One region of the Arthrobacter sp. TmtSoilC79 genome, then DNA from elsewhere that is predicted to be linked to it. Evidence: riboswitches for the same ligand, from Rfam matches in the RefSeq annotation. Region 1 holds a riboswitch; the other holds the start of a gene.
The links. Region 1 has a riboswitch for glycine ahead of gcvP (aminomethyl-transferring glycine dehydrogenase). Riboswitches for the same ligand answer to the same signal wherever they lie in the genome.
Positions count from the first base shown of each region.

Region 2: another riboswitch for glycine. It lies ahead of gcvP (aminomethyl-transferring glycine dehydrogenase); the one in region 1 lies ahead of gcvP (aminomethyl-transferring glycine dehydrogenase).

Region 1 is NZ_AP046051.1:181,029-188,581, reverse strand. Features, by position in the region: gene gcvP (aminomethyl-transferring glycine dehydrogenase) at 1-1,902, opposite strand, end outside; glycine riboswitch at 1,954-2,061, opposite strand; glycine riboswitch at 2,062-2,160, opposite strand; gene AC6JA3_RS00910 (PucR family transcriptional regulator) at 2,236-3,765, opposite strand; gene speB (agmatinase) at 3,954-4,973, shown strand; gene AC6JA3_RS00900 (purine-cytosine permease family protein) at 4,970-6,412, shown strand; gene AC6JA3_RS00895 (aldehyde dehydrogenase family protein) at 6,477-7,553, shown strand, end outside.
Region 2 is NZ_AP046051.1:3,649,441-3,656,993, reverse strand. Features, by position in the region: gene AC6JA3_RS16645 (cyclodeaminase/cyclohydrolase family protein) at 1-656, shown strand, start outside; gene AC6JA3_RS16640 (MFS transporter) at 734-2,284, opposite strand; gene AC6JA3_RS16635 (TetR/AcrR family transcriptional regulator) at 2,358-2,897, shown strand; glycine riboswitch at 2,991-3,088, shown strand; glycine riboswitch at 3,090-3,216, shown strand; gene gcvP (aminomethyl-transferring glycine dehydrogenase) at 3,269-6,115, shown strand; gene gcvT (glycine cleavage system aminomethyltransferase GcvT) at 6,129-7,262, shown strand.

The DNA.
Region 1 (7,553 bases):
CTCGCGGTTGGCCTCGATCTTGGCGGCAAGGTCCGCGTGATCGATCGTGCCGTCAGCAGCCGTGGCCACCACAACAACCTTCATGCCGGCCAGCACTGCCGAGGCTGCGTTGGTGCCGTGGGCCGAGGCAGGAATGAGGCAGACGTTGCGCTGCTCGTCGCCACGGGACAGGTGGTAGCCGCGGATCGCCAGGAGTCCCGCGAGCTCGCCCTGGGAACCGGCGTTCGGCTGGATGGAAACTTGGTCGTAGCCGGTGATCTCGGTCAGGTCCGCTTCGAGGTCCTCGATCAGCTCGCGCCAGCCCGCTGTCTGGTGGTCCGGAGCGAACGGGTGGATCGAGGCGAACTCCGGCCAGGAAATGGCTTCCATCTCAGCGGTGGCGTTCAGCTTCATGGTGCACGAACCCAGCGGGATCATGGTGCGGTCCAGCGCGAGGTCCCGGTCTGACAGCTTGCGGATATAGCGCAACAGCTGCGTCTCGGAACGGTGCGTGTTGAACACCGGGTGCTGCAGGAAATCGGAGGTGCGGACTACCTCAGCGGGCAATTCGAATCCGGTGGCGTCCCCTACCGGGCCGGCACCAAAGGCGACGGCCACAGCGGCGAGGACCTCCGGCGTCGTGGTTTCATCAACGGAAACGCCAACAGTGTCCGCGTCGATGAGGCGCAGGTTGATACCGCGGGCTTCGGCGGCGGAGATGACCTTGTCTGCCTTGCCCGGGACGCGGACCGTGAGGGTGTCGAAGAAGGATTCGGAGACGAGTTCGCGGCCGGCTTTCTGCAGGGTCGCGGCCAAAACGCGGGCGTGGCCGTGGATGGTCTCGGCGATCGCTTTCAAGCCTTCGGGACCGTGGTACACGGCGTACATGGAGGCAACAATCGCAAGCAGGGCCTGTGCGGTGCAGATGTTGGACGTCGCCTTTTCGCGGCGGATGTGCTGCTCGCGGGTCTGCAGGGCCAGGCGGTAAGCGGGGACGCCGGCGTTGTCCTTGGACACACCCACGATCCTGCCCGGGAGGGTACGTTCCATGCCTTCGCGGACGGCCATGTACGCGGCGTGCGGGCCGCCGAAGAACAGCGGGACACCAAAGCGCTGCGCAGTTCCGACGGCGATGTCCGCACCTTGTTCGCCCGGGGGCGTGATGAGGGTGAGCGCCAGCAAATCAGCGGCAACCGTGACCAGCGCGCCGCGTTCCTTCGCGGAAGCGATCACAGCGGAGTGGTCGAACACGCGGCCCGAAACACCGGGCTGCTGAAGGACGATGCCGTTGATGTCGCCATCGGGAAGGCCCGCCGAAAGGTCAGTGATGACAACCTCGAAGCCAAGGGCTTCGGCGCGGCCCTTCACAATGGCGATGGTCTGCGGAAGGAGGTCGGCGTCCAGGACCGTCTTGCCGTCCTTGGCCGTCTTGGACTTGTTGGCCCGGCGCATCAACAGCACAGCCTCGGCCACGGCAGTTGCTTCATCCAGCAGCGAGGCGTTGGCAACGGGAAGGCCCGTGAGGTCCTGCACCATGGTCTGGAAGTTCAGCAGCGCTTCGAGGCGGCCCTGCGAAATTTCGGGCTGGTAGGGCGTGTACGCCGTGTACCAGGCGGGTGCTTCGAGGATGTTGCGGCGGATGACCGGGGGCGTGACGGTGTCGTAGTAGCCCTGGCCGATCATTTGAACGGCGGTCTTGTTCTTGGACGCGAGCTTGCGGAGCTCGGCGAGGACCTGCACCTCGGTAAGGGCGTCCTGCAACTTCAGGGCCGTGTCCTGGCGGATGGAATCGGGGACGGCGACGTCCACGAGTCCGTCGACAGAGTCGTAGCCGATGACCTTGAGCATGGTGTCAACATCGGCTTGGCGGCGGGCGCCGATGTGCCGGTCCGCGAAGGCGGTGGGGGTTGATTGAACAGTCAAGAGGAACTCCATGATTCAGGCGCCCAGTGAGCGCCACGATGATGTGGGGTTCCTCCCCGCTCTGTATTGGACCTGAGAGATTCCGCAGACTGTGTTTCCACATGCCGTCTGCTTGCACCGTCGGTGAGCCCGGTTACCCGGACTGCTTTCCAGAGTTGCCTACCCGCGGCGGTACATGGGCCTGAGAGATTCCTGGGGAGGATTTGCTCCTACGGCGCCTGACTGGATGTACCGGCAGGACTCTCCCGCCGCAGATCAAAAGCGTTGCATCACCATGAGTGACACGCTTCACACCATAGCCGCTTCCCGCGAAAAAGCGCAAGCAAGGTGTGGCTACTGATGCATCGCCTCGTGGATCTGCAGGGCGAACCAGAGCTGGGCAACTGTGGACGTTTCACCCATGTCCAGCCCCGTCAGTTCGCCGATTTTCCGCATCCGGTAAATGATGGTTTGCCGGTGGGCGAAGAGCGCAGCCGCGGTCTTTTGCCAGGAACGCTGCGAGTCCAAATACGTCCTCAACGTCAGGATGAGGTCGCCTTCCTGGCTCTGTTCGTAGTCGAAAATCGGCCCGAGCAACCGTCTCACCAGCGCCGTTCCTTCCTCGAATCCGGTAAGCCCAAGCCACGACGGCCCTTCGGCATAGCGGGCCAGCCCCAGCTTGTTGGCCCGGGCGGAACCAAGTGCCCAGAGGGACTCCTGCAATGCGCGTTGGATAGTGGACACTGCTGCCGGTGCGCTGATTCCGATCGAGGTTTCCAGGCCGGCGCAATGAACCAGGACGTCGTCCGGCACGCCTGCCGGGACCACCACGTGGAGCCTGTTGTTCCGCTTCAGCGACGCCGACGCAACCCCGTGCCGCCACAGTTCGATGTGTACGTTGGCCAGCTTGTCGCCGTCGTCCGCAGTTTTTTGGTCGGTCGCTTTTGGTTCGGCGGCCGCCGTCAGGGAGGCGAGCAGGAATTCCTCGGGCGGAACGTCGAATGCAGCCAGCCGGCTCTCCATCTCCGCGGCCCCGAGGCGCCCGTCCATGGCCTGCAGCAGGAACTCGCCGGCAAGGCGATGGCGGCCTTCCAGGGACAAGACAATGCGCGACAACTGCAGTCCCAGCACCGTTGCGGCATGGAGAAGCACGACGGCGTCCGGGTGCGGTTCGTTGTTGGGCAGCACCACCAGGAGCGCGTTGGCATGGGTGGGAATGTCCATGGTGAGCACGTGCCGGCCGCGGATGCGGTGCCATTGGAAGTTCTTCCCCGCGAGGGATACCTGCCCGGACAAGGGAGCCCACTCTTCAGCCAGGAACACCGGGAGGGACTGCCCGTCGGGATGCCAGGGGTGGAGGCAACGGCGGTCCACCACGAACAGGTCCGCGTCGAGTTCGGTGGCCAGCCGCTGGACCAGGCTTTGCCAATGGTCCTCGGAGGCCCCGGCGGTGCGGAGGAGATCGTAGACGCGGGCCGTTTGCCGCAGCCGGCGCGACTCTTCGAGCAGGGAGGACTCGGCTACCGACCGGGCTATCGCGATGAATGGCAGCGGGTACGGGATGTTGATCAGGGGCAAGGGGAGCTGCTCGCAGGCGGCCAGGAATTCCCGGGTGAGGGGCGGTGCGTGCATTTTCTCGCCAATGGCCAGCGCACTGGCACCGCTGTCCATGAGGGCCTCGGCGAGCGCCACTTGGCCTGCTGCGTCGGCGGGTATGGAGAGGCCGTTGGTCATCATGAGTTCTCCGCCGGTGACCCATTCCCAGAGCTTGGGCAGGTCTGAGGTGTGGGCCCAGGTGATGCGGTTGTCCAGGCCGGCTTTTCCGGCCAGGAGGGTGAGTCCTAGTTGCGGCTCTGCGATGAGTTCAGCGACGGTAATCGCCATGTTTCCGCTCCGGTTCCTGGCCTTTGTGTTGGGTCCTGCCACGCGGTTCAGCGGGACTTAGACATTCGTCTAAACGGCTCGGCCATTTGTAGTCAATGTACCGCTATCCGGAGTGATCCACGTCACCAACAATGGAATTACGTACTTCCCGCTCAACGGCGAGCACCCCTCACCCCAAGGATCCGTCAATGACAACGCACAAGCCCATCGGCCCGGTTGATGCAACCAAAGTCCCCCGGTATGCAGGCCTCGGCACCTTCGCCCGCCTCCCCCAAATCGACCGCGTCCCGGATTACGACATTGCGATCGTCGGCGTACCGTTCGACGGCGGAACCTCCTTCCGGCCCGGCGCCCGTTTCGGTCCTGCCGCGGTCCGCGAGGCCTCCCGCCTCCTGCGCCCCGGCTACCACCCGGAGCTGGACGTTGAACCTGTCTACGAAGCCCAGGTTGTGGACGCCGGCGATATCGCCTGCACCCCCTACGACATCGCCCGGGCAGTCCGTGAGATCGAGGAGCAGGCCTTGCCCCTGATCAGCGAGGACAAGCGGCTCATCTCCATCGGTGGCGACCACACCATCGCCCTGCCCATGCTGCGGGCCCTGAACACAGTCCACGGTCCGGTGGCACTGCTGCATTTCGATGCGCATCTGGACACCTGGGATACCTATTTCGACCAGCCCATCACGCACGGCACCATCTTCCGGCGGGCGTTCGAGGAAGGCCTGCTGGTGGAGGACAAGTCCATGCACGTGGGAATCCGCGGGCCGGTCTATGACCGCAACGACTTCCTCCGGGACCACGAGTTCGGGTTCCAGATCATTCGGTGCTCGGACCTGGACGTGATCGGCGTTCCGGCCGCCATCCAGCGCGTGAAGGACAGGCTCGGGGACACCCCCGTGTACGTCTCCATCGACATCGACGTCCTGGACCCGGCCTTCGCTCCCGGAACCGGCACCCCGGAGATGGGCGGGCTCCACTCCCGCGAACTCCTGGCCTTGCTCCGCGGACTGAACGGCATCAACATCGTGGGCGCCGACGTCGTGGAAGTCGCCCCTGCCTACGATCACGCGGACATCACCACCGTTGCCGCCGCCACCCTGGTGTTCGATCTGCTGGGGCTGATGGTAAACCGAAGCAAGTCAAACCGCAGCGAGTCAAACAGCGCAGCTGTCCGCGAACTCGCTTCAGCATCCCGGAGTGCGTCATGAACACCGTGCCCACCACAACCGAGGTGCCACGCCTCGAGGACAAGACCATCCAGCCGATCCCCCTCAACGAGCGGCACGGCAAGGCGCGGGATCTCTTCACCATCTGGTTCGGCTCCAACATCATGATCATGACCATCGTGACCGGCGGGCTCGCCACCACGGTGTTCGGCCTGGGATTCGTTCCGGCGATCGTGGGCATCATCATCGGCAACGTGGTGGGCGGCATCTTCATGGCGCTGCACTCCGCCCAGGGCCCGCAACTGGGTGTGGCCCAAATGATCCAGACCCGCGGCCAGTTCGGTTCCTTTGGTGCCCTGCTGATAGTGGTCATTGTGGTGGTCATGTACGTGGGCTTCTTCGCGGCGAACCTGGTGTTCGGCGGCGAAGCGATGGCCGCGGTCAGTCCCGGCATCAGCGTTGACGGCGGAATCATCATCATCGGCGTGGTCAGCGTGATCGCCACGATCTTTGGCTACCGGCTCATCCACGCCTATGCCCGCGTCCTCAGCGTCGCGGCAGGGTTGGCATTGCTGCTGGCGTTCGGCTGGATCCTGATGGTCCATGGCTTGCCGGGCAACTTCCTGGAGACGGGCAACTTCAACTGGGTGGGCTTCATGGGCACCATCTCCGTCTCCGCGTTGTGGCAGCTGGCCTACGCGCCCTACGTCTCCGACTACTCCCGCTACATGCCTCAGGGCACCGGTTCCGGCCCGGCCTTCTGGGCTTCCTACTCAGGTTGCGTCCTGGGCACGCTGTTCCCCATGATCCTGGGTGCTTTGGTGGGTACCCTCGCGGTGTCCATGAGCACCGGCGACGTCGAAATCGTCGGCAGCCTCGGCACCCTGCTGCAGCCGTGGACCCTCATTATCGTGGGCATCTTCTGTCTGGGAGTTGCGGCTTCGAACGCCATGAACCTGTACTGCGGTGTCCTGTGCACCCTCACCATCGGGCAGACCTTCAGGCCCTCGTGGTTGCCACGTGCCAAGACCCGCACCATCGCCGCCATCATCCTCTTCGTTGTGGCTGTCTCCATTGCCCTCTTTGCCCGCGACAACTTCATCCTCTTCTACACCAACTTCCTCTCCTTCCTGATGTACGTGCTGGTTCCGTGGACGGCGATCAACCTGGTGGACTACTACCTTTTGCGGCACGGAGACTATCGGGTTGAAGACTTCTTCAAGCGCGACGGCGGCGTGTACGGACGGTTCAACTGGATCGCCATCGGCTCATACCTGGCAGGCGCCCTGATCCAGGTTCCCTTCTCGGCTACAGCTATCTACACCGGCCCCTTGGCTGCGGCGATGGGTGGAGTGGACATCTCCTGGATCGTCGGACTCGTGGTTGTCGCTCCCCTCTATTACGTGGCGGCCCGGGTGTTCGGCAAGAAGACTGAACCAGCCACGTTCCCAGCAACGGCACTCACCCCGGACCTGATCTGAACAGCCCTCCGCCGGGTTAGCCCCCGCTAGACCTCCCCTGAACCTCCCCAGAAAGAGACGCATCATGACAACCACCCAGACCGCGCAGTTCACCGTGCGACGCTCAGACGCCCACACCTCTCTTCCCCAGCAACTCGGACTCCCCCTGCCTCCGGCGGGGCACTTCATCAACGGTTCCTTCGTCCCAGGCTCCACCCGGCTCCTGATCGACGTCGTTGATCCCGCCACCGAGGCCGTCATCGCCTCAGTCCAGGCGGGCACCGCCGATGACGTGGACGCCGCGGTTGCCGCCGCCGTCGTGGCCCAAAAAACCTGGGGTGCCACTACCCCGAAGGAACGCGCCGACGTCCTGAACCTCATTGCCAACATCATCGAGGAGAACCGGGCCGACTTTGAGGCCATCGAGTCCGCAAACACCGGCAAGCCGCAAGCCGTGGCCGAGGACGACGTCTCCAGCACCATCGACACTTTCCGCTTCATGGCCGGCGCATCGCGGACCCTCACCTCCATGGCCGGCGGTGACTACGCCACCGGCCACACCTCGGTGATCCTGCGTGAACCTGTAGGCGTGGTGGGCGTCATCACGCCATGGAACTACCCGCTGCTGATGGCTGCCTGGAAGATCGCCCCCATCCTTGCCGCTGGCAACAGCATCGTCATCAAGCCCTCCGAGCAGACCCCCTTGTCCACGCTGAAGCTGGTGGAAGTGCTGGCCGGACGGATTCCGGATGGCATCCTCAACGTGGTCACCGGCCGCGGCCGGACCGTTGGACAGCGCCTTTCCGAGCACCCTGACATCGCGCTGGTAGCCCTCACCGGCAGCGTGGTCAGCGGCCAGGCGGTGGCCGAAACGGCGGCGAAGTCGGTCAAACGCGTCCACTTGGAACTCGGCGGCAAGGCCCCTGTTGTGGTCTTCTCCGACGCCGACCTCCGCGCAGCTGCTGCCGGTGTCCGGAACGCCGGATTTTGGAATGCCGGCCAGGACTGCGGTGCCGCCTGCCGTGTCCTGGTGCACGAGTCCGTAGCCGAAGAATTCACCAGTCACCTGGTCCGGGAAGTCAGCACCTTGGTGATCGGCGCGCCCGACGCCGGGGACGACGTCGAAATCGGCCCCATGATCTCCCTCCCGCACTTTGAACGG
Region 2 (7,553 bases), 3.5 Mb from region 1:
ATGATTCCCAAGCAGCCACGACACAGCAATCCACTGTTGAGGAATGGACCAAAGCGCTGGCCGAATCCACCGGCTCGCCGGGCGGTGGCGCCGGGACAGGAGTCATGCTCTCCATCGCCGCTTCCCTGACCTCCATGGTGGCCGGATACACCGAGGCCGGGGAGGACCAGCACGAAAAGCTCTCGGGCATCCATGCCCGTGCCCGTGAACTGCGTGAAGATGCCCTGCAATTGGCGGACGACGACTCTTCCGCCTCCAACGCCTTCGGCGCCGCCTTCCGCCTGGATCCCGGGCCGGAGCGCGACGACGCAATCCACCAGGCCTCCGTTGATGCTGCCAAGGCCTCCGCAGTCCTGGGCGAGCGGGCCATCCACGCCATTGAAGACCTCGGCTGGCTCGCATCCCACGGCAATCCCGCGCTGATCGCCGACGTCGTGGTCGGTTTCGGAGCCCTCCGTGCAGCCATCAGCGGAGCCCGAACCAACGTAAGTTTCGACCTCGCCTCCCTGACCTCCGCCGGAACCGCGCTCGAGGAAGTCAAGGAGCAGCACCCAGAGCTATGGAGCACGGTCAGCAGGCTCAGCGACGCCCTCGACAGAATCGATGACCTGACTGCCGGCGTCGACAAAAAGGCGGCACCAACCGAAGCGTTGTGAGGCCCGCTTTGCGTGCTAAATCCCTACGGAATCACGCGGAGCGGGCCTCACAACGGCGCTGTGTCCTTACTGAGCCTCTACTGCGCCTTCGGCACACGGCGGAGCACGACGGCGGCGAGCACTGCCGCGCCAGCCATCAATACCAGCCCAATCGCCGCAGTGATGTGGACGCCGGACTCGAAAGCCGTCCGGGCGGCGACCGTCAGGGCCTCCGACAAAGGTGCCGGAAGGGCTGCGGCCGCATCCACGGCGCCGGCAAGGGTTTCGCTGGACTTCCCGGCTGCCTGCGGGGAAACGCCGTCTGGAATCACGAGGTTGTGCTGGTAGGAAGCCGTGAGGATGGATCCGAGTACAGCCGTTCCCAGGAGCGAACCCAGTTCGTAACCGGTCTCGGAGATTGCGGAGGCGGCGCCGGACTTATTTGCCGGAACGGAAGCCAGGATGAGGTCATTGGAAATGGTTTCCGCTGCGCCCACGCCGATTGCGAGGACCGTCAAGGCGGACAGCAGGAAGACGGGGCCGCTGCCGTGGTCGCCCACCATCACAATCAAGTAGCCCACGGCGCTGAGTGTCAGGCCGGCGGCCACCACGTATCCGGGGCGGACACGCCTGACCAGCGGCACCACCAGCAGGCCGGCGATGACTGTTGCCAGGAGGGCGGGAATCATGGCGATTCCGGCTTCCATGGGTGACTGACCCTCAACAAGCTGCAGGTGCTGGGCGAAGAAGTAGATGAAGCCTGTCATGGAGAAGAGCGACAGGACGTTCGCCACGATTGCAGTGCTGAAGACCTTGTTATTGAACAGGGCAACGTCCAGCATGGGGTTCTCGATCCGCTGCTGGCGACGCACAAACAGAATGCCCATCACCAGGCCGAAGCCCATGAATGCGGCCGCGGACGCCCCGAAGCCGTGGACTGCGAATTCCTTGATGCCGTAGACGAACGGAGCCATGGTGACCACGGAAAGGACAATGCTGGCCACGTCCACGCGGCCGGGATTGGCGTCCTTGGATTCCGGAATGAGTGCCCTGCCGAAAACAAGAAGCGGCAGGAGCAGGAAAGCGGCCACGAGGAACACCGCACCCCACCAGAAGTGCTCTACCAACCAACCGCCGAAGATGGGTCCAAGGGCGGCACCACCGGAGAAACCGGCAGCCCAGACAGCGATGGCAAGCCGGCGCCGGTTGGGATCGGTGAAGATGTTCCGGATCAAGGACAGCGTTGAGGGCATCAGCATGGCGCCGAAGACGCCAAGGCCGGCGCGTCCTGCAATGAGCCACTCAGCCGAAGGCGCGAAAGCTGTAGCAGCCGAAACCGCCGCGAAGCCCGTGCTGCCGATCAGCAGCAGCCGCCGTCGTCCGATCCTGTCGCCGAGGTTGCCCATGGATACCAGCAACGCGGCAAGAACCAGCGGGTAGGCGTCAACGATCCAGAGCAATTGGACGCCGCCGACGTCCAGGGAGCGGGCAATTTCGGGCAGGGCAAAGGTGAGCGCGGTGTTGTCGACGGCCACCAGCAGCACCGGAAACATCAGGAGTGCCAGAGCCGTCCAGTCGCGCCACGGTGCTGCCTGGCCCTTAACGGGATCAGCGGAACGGGGTGCTTGGGTTGGGGACGGCGAGAACATTCCACTACTGTACCGTCCAGACGGTATAGTTTCAACTGACCAGCCCCATGAGCCTTTAGGGAATGATGGACACATGCCACGAAAACCAGTTGCCCGGGACGCGGTCCTGGATGCCTTTGAAGCCCTCCTTATAGAGGTAGGGGAGAGGGCTGCCACCCTCGACGCCGTTGCCAAACGTGCCGGGGTATCCAAAGGTGGGCTGCTCTACCACTTCCCCAACAAGGAAGCGCTGATCACGGCACTGTTGGAACGCCTGGACTTACTCGCCGATGAAGACACTGAACTAATGAAGGCAGCACCCGATGGTTCGGCTGCCTACTTCATCCGGTCATCGCTCTGGGCAGATACCCCCATGGACAGGGCCTTCGTCGCTGCCACCCGCCTGGCTGAAGTGGCCCACGAGGAAACCCGCCGCCGGTTCGCCGCCATCCAGCAGCGCTGGCTGGACGTGCTGGCCGAAGACGTCGGACCGGAGGTTGCCAAGGCCGTCAGCTATATGGGCGACGGCCTCTATTTCAATGCCATCTTTGAAGGCGGCCAGGAAGGCGGCAACGCCGGGCGGGAGGCCGACGTCGAAATCCTGCTCGGGGTCCTGGAGCGGCTGCGGAAGTAGTGATTCATCCATTTGCTGCAGAGCCCGGCGCGTAGGACAATTAACTCTTGTGGCGTGCCCAACAAGGTGCCCACCTACAACTGAACATGCCTTTGATCTGCGGCGGGAGAGTCCTGCAAGCAAGTGATGCAGGCGCCGTAGGAGCAAACCCTCCCCAGGAATCTCTCAGGCCCACGCACCGCCGCGGCAAGGCAACTCTGGAAAGCAGCAGGCACTCAGCACACCTCAGGGTGGATGGGCGCTGTGCTCACCGACGGTGCAAGCGATGGTTGTTCACGCAACCCGCGGAAACTCTCAGGTCCAATACAGAGCGGGGAGGAACCCAGCCGCTGTGGCGTACCCAAACGCCGCCCAAGTAATGGAGTTCCTTCGTGACGGTTAGTTCTGCCTCCACCACCTTCGTCGATCGGCATATTGGCGCCCGCCGCCAGTCCGAGATTGAGACCATGCTCAAGTCCGTCGGCTACGACACCGTCGATTCGCTGGTCGACACCGCCGTTCCGAACGATATCCGCCAGGATGTTGCCCTCACCCTGGAAAACGCGCTGAGCGAAGTCGAGGTTCTTGCCGAACTGCGCAAGCTCGCATCCAAGAACAAGACTGCCGTCCAGATGATCGGCCAGGGCTACTACGACACCGTGACGCCGCCGGTGATCCGCCGCAACATCCTTGAGTCCCCGGCCTGGTACACCGCCTACACCCCGTACCAGCCGGAAATCTCCCAGGGCCGCCTTGAAGCGCTGCTGAACTTCCAGACCATGGTCCAGGACCTGGTTGGCCTGCCCATCGCCAACGCCTCCCTGCTTGACGAAGCAACCGCCGTTGCCGAAGCCGTCCTCATGATGCGCCGCGCCAACAAGAACAAGGCTGTCCAGGACGGCAAGACCGTCCTCGATGCCGACTGCCTCCCGCAGACCATCGCCATCGTCAAGGGCCGCGCCGAAGCACTCGGCTTCGAGGTTGAGGTCGCCGATCTCTCCCTGGGCCTCCCGGAAGGCGCCATCAACGGCGTTGTCCTGCAGCAGCCCGGCGTTTCCGGCCGCGTGTTCGACCACTCTGCTGTCATTGCTGAAGCCAAGGAACGCGGCGCGCTGGTCACGGTCGCAGCCGACCTCCTCTCCCTGACGCTCATCACCCCTCCCGGTGAGCAGGGCGCCGATATTGCTGTTGGTTCCGCCCAGCGCCTGGGTGTTCCGCTGTTCTTCGGCGGCCCGCACGCGGCCTACATGGCCGTCCAGAAAGGCCTGGAGCGTTCCATGCCCGGCCGCCTGGTAGGCGTTTCCAAGGACGACGCCGGTGTCCCCGCCTACCGCTTGGCGCTGCAGACCCGCGAGCAGCACATCCGCCGCGAAAAGGCGACGTCCAACATCTGTACCGCGCAGGCGTTGCTGGCCATCGTGGCCTCGATGTACGCGGTCTATCACGGCCCGGAGGGTTTGAAGGCTATTGCCGAGACCGCCCACAGCCACGCCCGCACCCTTGCAGCATCACTGAAGGCTGCCGGCGTCGAGGTCCTTCACGGTTCCTTCTTCGATACCATCACCGTCCGCGTCCCGGGCAAGGCTGCAGAGGTCGTCGCTGCTGCCGAGGCCAAGGGCATCAATCTGCGCGGCGTTGACGCTGACACTGTTGGTATCTCTGTTGATGAGACCACCACTTCCGAGGTTGTTGCTGACGTCGCGGCGGTCTTCGGCGCTTCGGTTGCTGACGCCGCTGAAGGCTTCGCGCTTGAAGCTTCCGTGGAGCGCACCAGCGACTTCATGCAGCACCCGGTGTTCAACACGCACCGCTCCGAAACCCAGCTCCTGCGCTACATCCGCAAGCTTTCGGACCGGGACCTCGCGCTGGACCGCACCATGATCCCGCTGGGCTCGTGCACCATGAAGCTGAACGCCACCGCTGAGATGGAAGCCATTTCCTGGCCCGAGTTCGCCTCCATCCACCCGTTCGCTCCGGATTCCCAGACCGAGGGCTGGCGCGAACTCATCACCGACCTCGAATCCCAGCTGACCGAGATCACCGGCTACGACCAAGTGTCCATCCAGCCGAACGCCGGTTCCCAGGGAGAGCTCGCGGGCCTGCTGGCCATCCGTGGCTACCACCTGTCCCGTGGCGACGAGCAGCGCAACGTCTGCCTCATTCCCGCTTCCGCCCACGGCACCAACGCAGCCTCGGCAGTGCTGGCCGGCATGAAGGTTGTTGTGGTGGCCACGGCTGCTGACGGCACGATCGATCACGCGGACCTTGCCGCCAAGATCGAGGCCAACCGCGAGGTGTTGTCGGCCATCATGATCACCTACCCGTCCACGCACGGTGTGTACGATGCCGACGTTCGCGAAGTCTGCGACGCCATCCACGCAGCCGGCGGCCAGGTCTACATTGACGGCGCCAACCTCAACGCCCTGGTTGGGCTCGCCCAGCCGGGCAAGTTCGGCGGCGACGTGTCCCACCTGAACCTGCACAAGACGTTCTGCATCCCCCACGGCGGCGGCGGCCCGGGTGTTGGTCCCGTGGCAGCCAAGGCGCACCTTGCACCGTTCATGCCCGGCGATGCAGCCATCTGGACCGAAGGCAACGACGTCCCGATTTCGGCATCGCGTTTCGGTTCCGCCGGCGTCCTGCCCATCTCCTGGGCCTACGTGAAGCTCATGGGTGGCCAGGGCCTCACCGAGGCAACCAAGTCGGCGCTGCTGGCTGCGAACTACATCGCATCCCGCCTGAACGATCACTTCCCGGTCCTCTACACCGGCGAAGGCGGACTGGTGGCCCACGAGTGCATCCTGGACCTGCGCGAACTGACGGCCAAGACCGGCGTCACCGCTGAGGACGTTGCCAAGCGCCTGATCGACTTCGGCTTCCACGCCCCCACCCTGGCGTTCCCGGTTGCGGGCACCTTGATGGTGGAGCCCACCGAGTCCGAGGACCTTGCCGAGATCGACCGCTTCATCGAAGCCATGATCACCATCCGTGCCGAGATTGAGCAGGTTGCTCACGGCGATTTCTCCGTGCAGGATTCCCCGCTTCGCCGCGCGCCCCACACGGCTGCCGCCGTCGTAAGTTCCGAGTGGGACCGCGAGTACCCGCGCGAGCAGGCCGCCTTCCCCGTCCACCACCTCAAGCAGGACAAGTACTTCCCGCCGGTCGGCCGTATTGACGGCGCTGCAGGTGACCGCAACTTGGTGTGCTCCTGCCCGCCGATCGAAGACTTCGAGAACTAAGGGGTTCCGGAAAATGACAGAGAACTACACAGCTCTTTACGAAGAGCACAAGAAACTCGGCGCGTCCTTCACCGACTTCGGTGGCTGGCAGATGCCGCTCAAATACTCCTCGGAGTTGGCTGAGCACCACGCGGTCCGCAAGTCCGCAGGCCTGTTCGACCTCTCCCACATGGGCGAAGTCTGGGTCACCGGCCCCGAGGCAGCAGCATTCCTGGACTACGCCCTGGTGGGCAAAATCTCAGCCATGGCCATCGGCAAAGCCAAGTACTCGCTGATCTGCCAGGAAGACGGCGGAATCATCGACGACCTCATCGCCTACCGTCGCGGTGAGGAGAAGTTCCTCGTGGTACCGAACGCCGGAAACGCTGCGGTTGTTGCCGCAGCCCTTCTGGAGCGCGCCGCCGGTTTCGACGTCGTCGTTGAGGACGCATCCGCTGGGACCTCGCTGATTGCCGTTCAGGGACCCCTGGCTGAAGCGATCCTCCTCCGCCTGGTGCCCGCCGAACAACACGCGCTGGTCACCGACCTGAAGTACTACGCCGCGGTTGATGTTCCGTTCACGTTCGACGGCGGCACGCAGGACCTGCTGTTGGCCCGGACCGGGTACACCGGCGAAGACGGCTTTGAGATCTTTGTGGCCAACGAATCCGCAGCAGCCCTGTGGCAGGCCATCGCCGACGCTGCCGAAGACGGCGAACTCACTCCCGCCGGCCTGGCTTCCCGCGACTCCCTGCGCCTGGAAGCCGGCATGCCGCTCTACGGAAACGAGCTCTCCCGCGAAGGCAACCCCTTCGCAGCAGGACTCGGACCGGTGGTGGCTCTGTCCAAGGAAGGCGACTTCGTGGGCAAGGACGCACTCGCTGCCCTCAAGGCAGATGGTGCAGGCTCCACCAGCGGGCGCAAGCTCGTTGGCCTCAAGGGCCTGGGCCGCCGTGCCGGCCGAGGCCACTACCCGGTCCTCAAGGACGGCGCAGTGATTGGCGAAGTCACGTCCGGTCAGCCCAGCCCCACGCTCGGTTACCCGGTAGCGTTGGCGTATGTCGACGTCGCTTTCGCTGAGCCGGGAACTTCACTCGATGTTGATCTCCGCGGAAAGAGCGAGCCGTTCGAAGTCGTGGGACTGCCGTTCTACAAACGCCAAAAGTAAGCCGGAGCCGTACCCGACGGGTCGCCCAAAAGCCCGTCGGGTCCGGCATCCTCCGCGTGCTCGGTCGCGGGAACGCCCGCTGAGCGGACGTGACGCTCCCTTGGACGCACGCTTCCGGATCCCGGACTCGAAGGGGCCCGCGTAGTTCCGAAGGTCTGACTCGCGTGGCCGCGCGGTGGGGGAGCGGATTCCGGAAGCGTGCGTCAAAGCGACGGAGGAGCAGCACGCGGAGGAATTCGTTGCCCCACGCCCGCGAATCAGCCACGCTCACGGCCCAGACACGACACAATT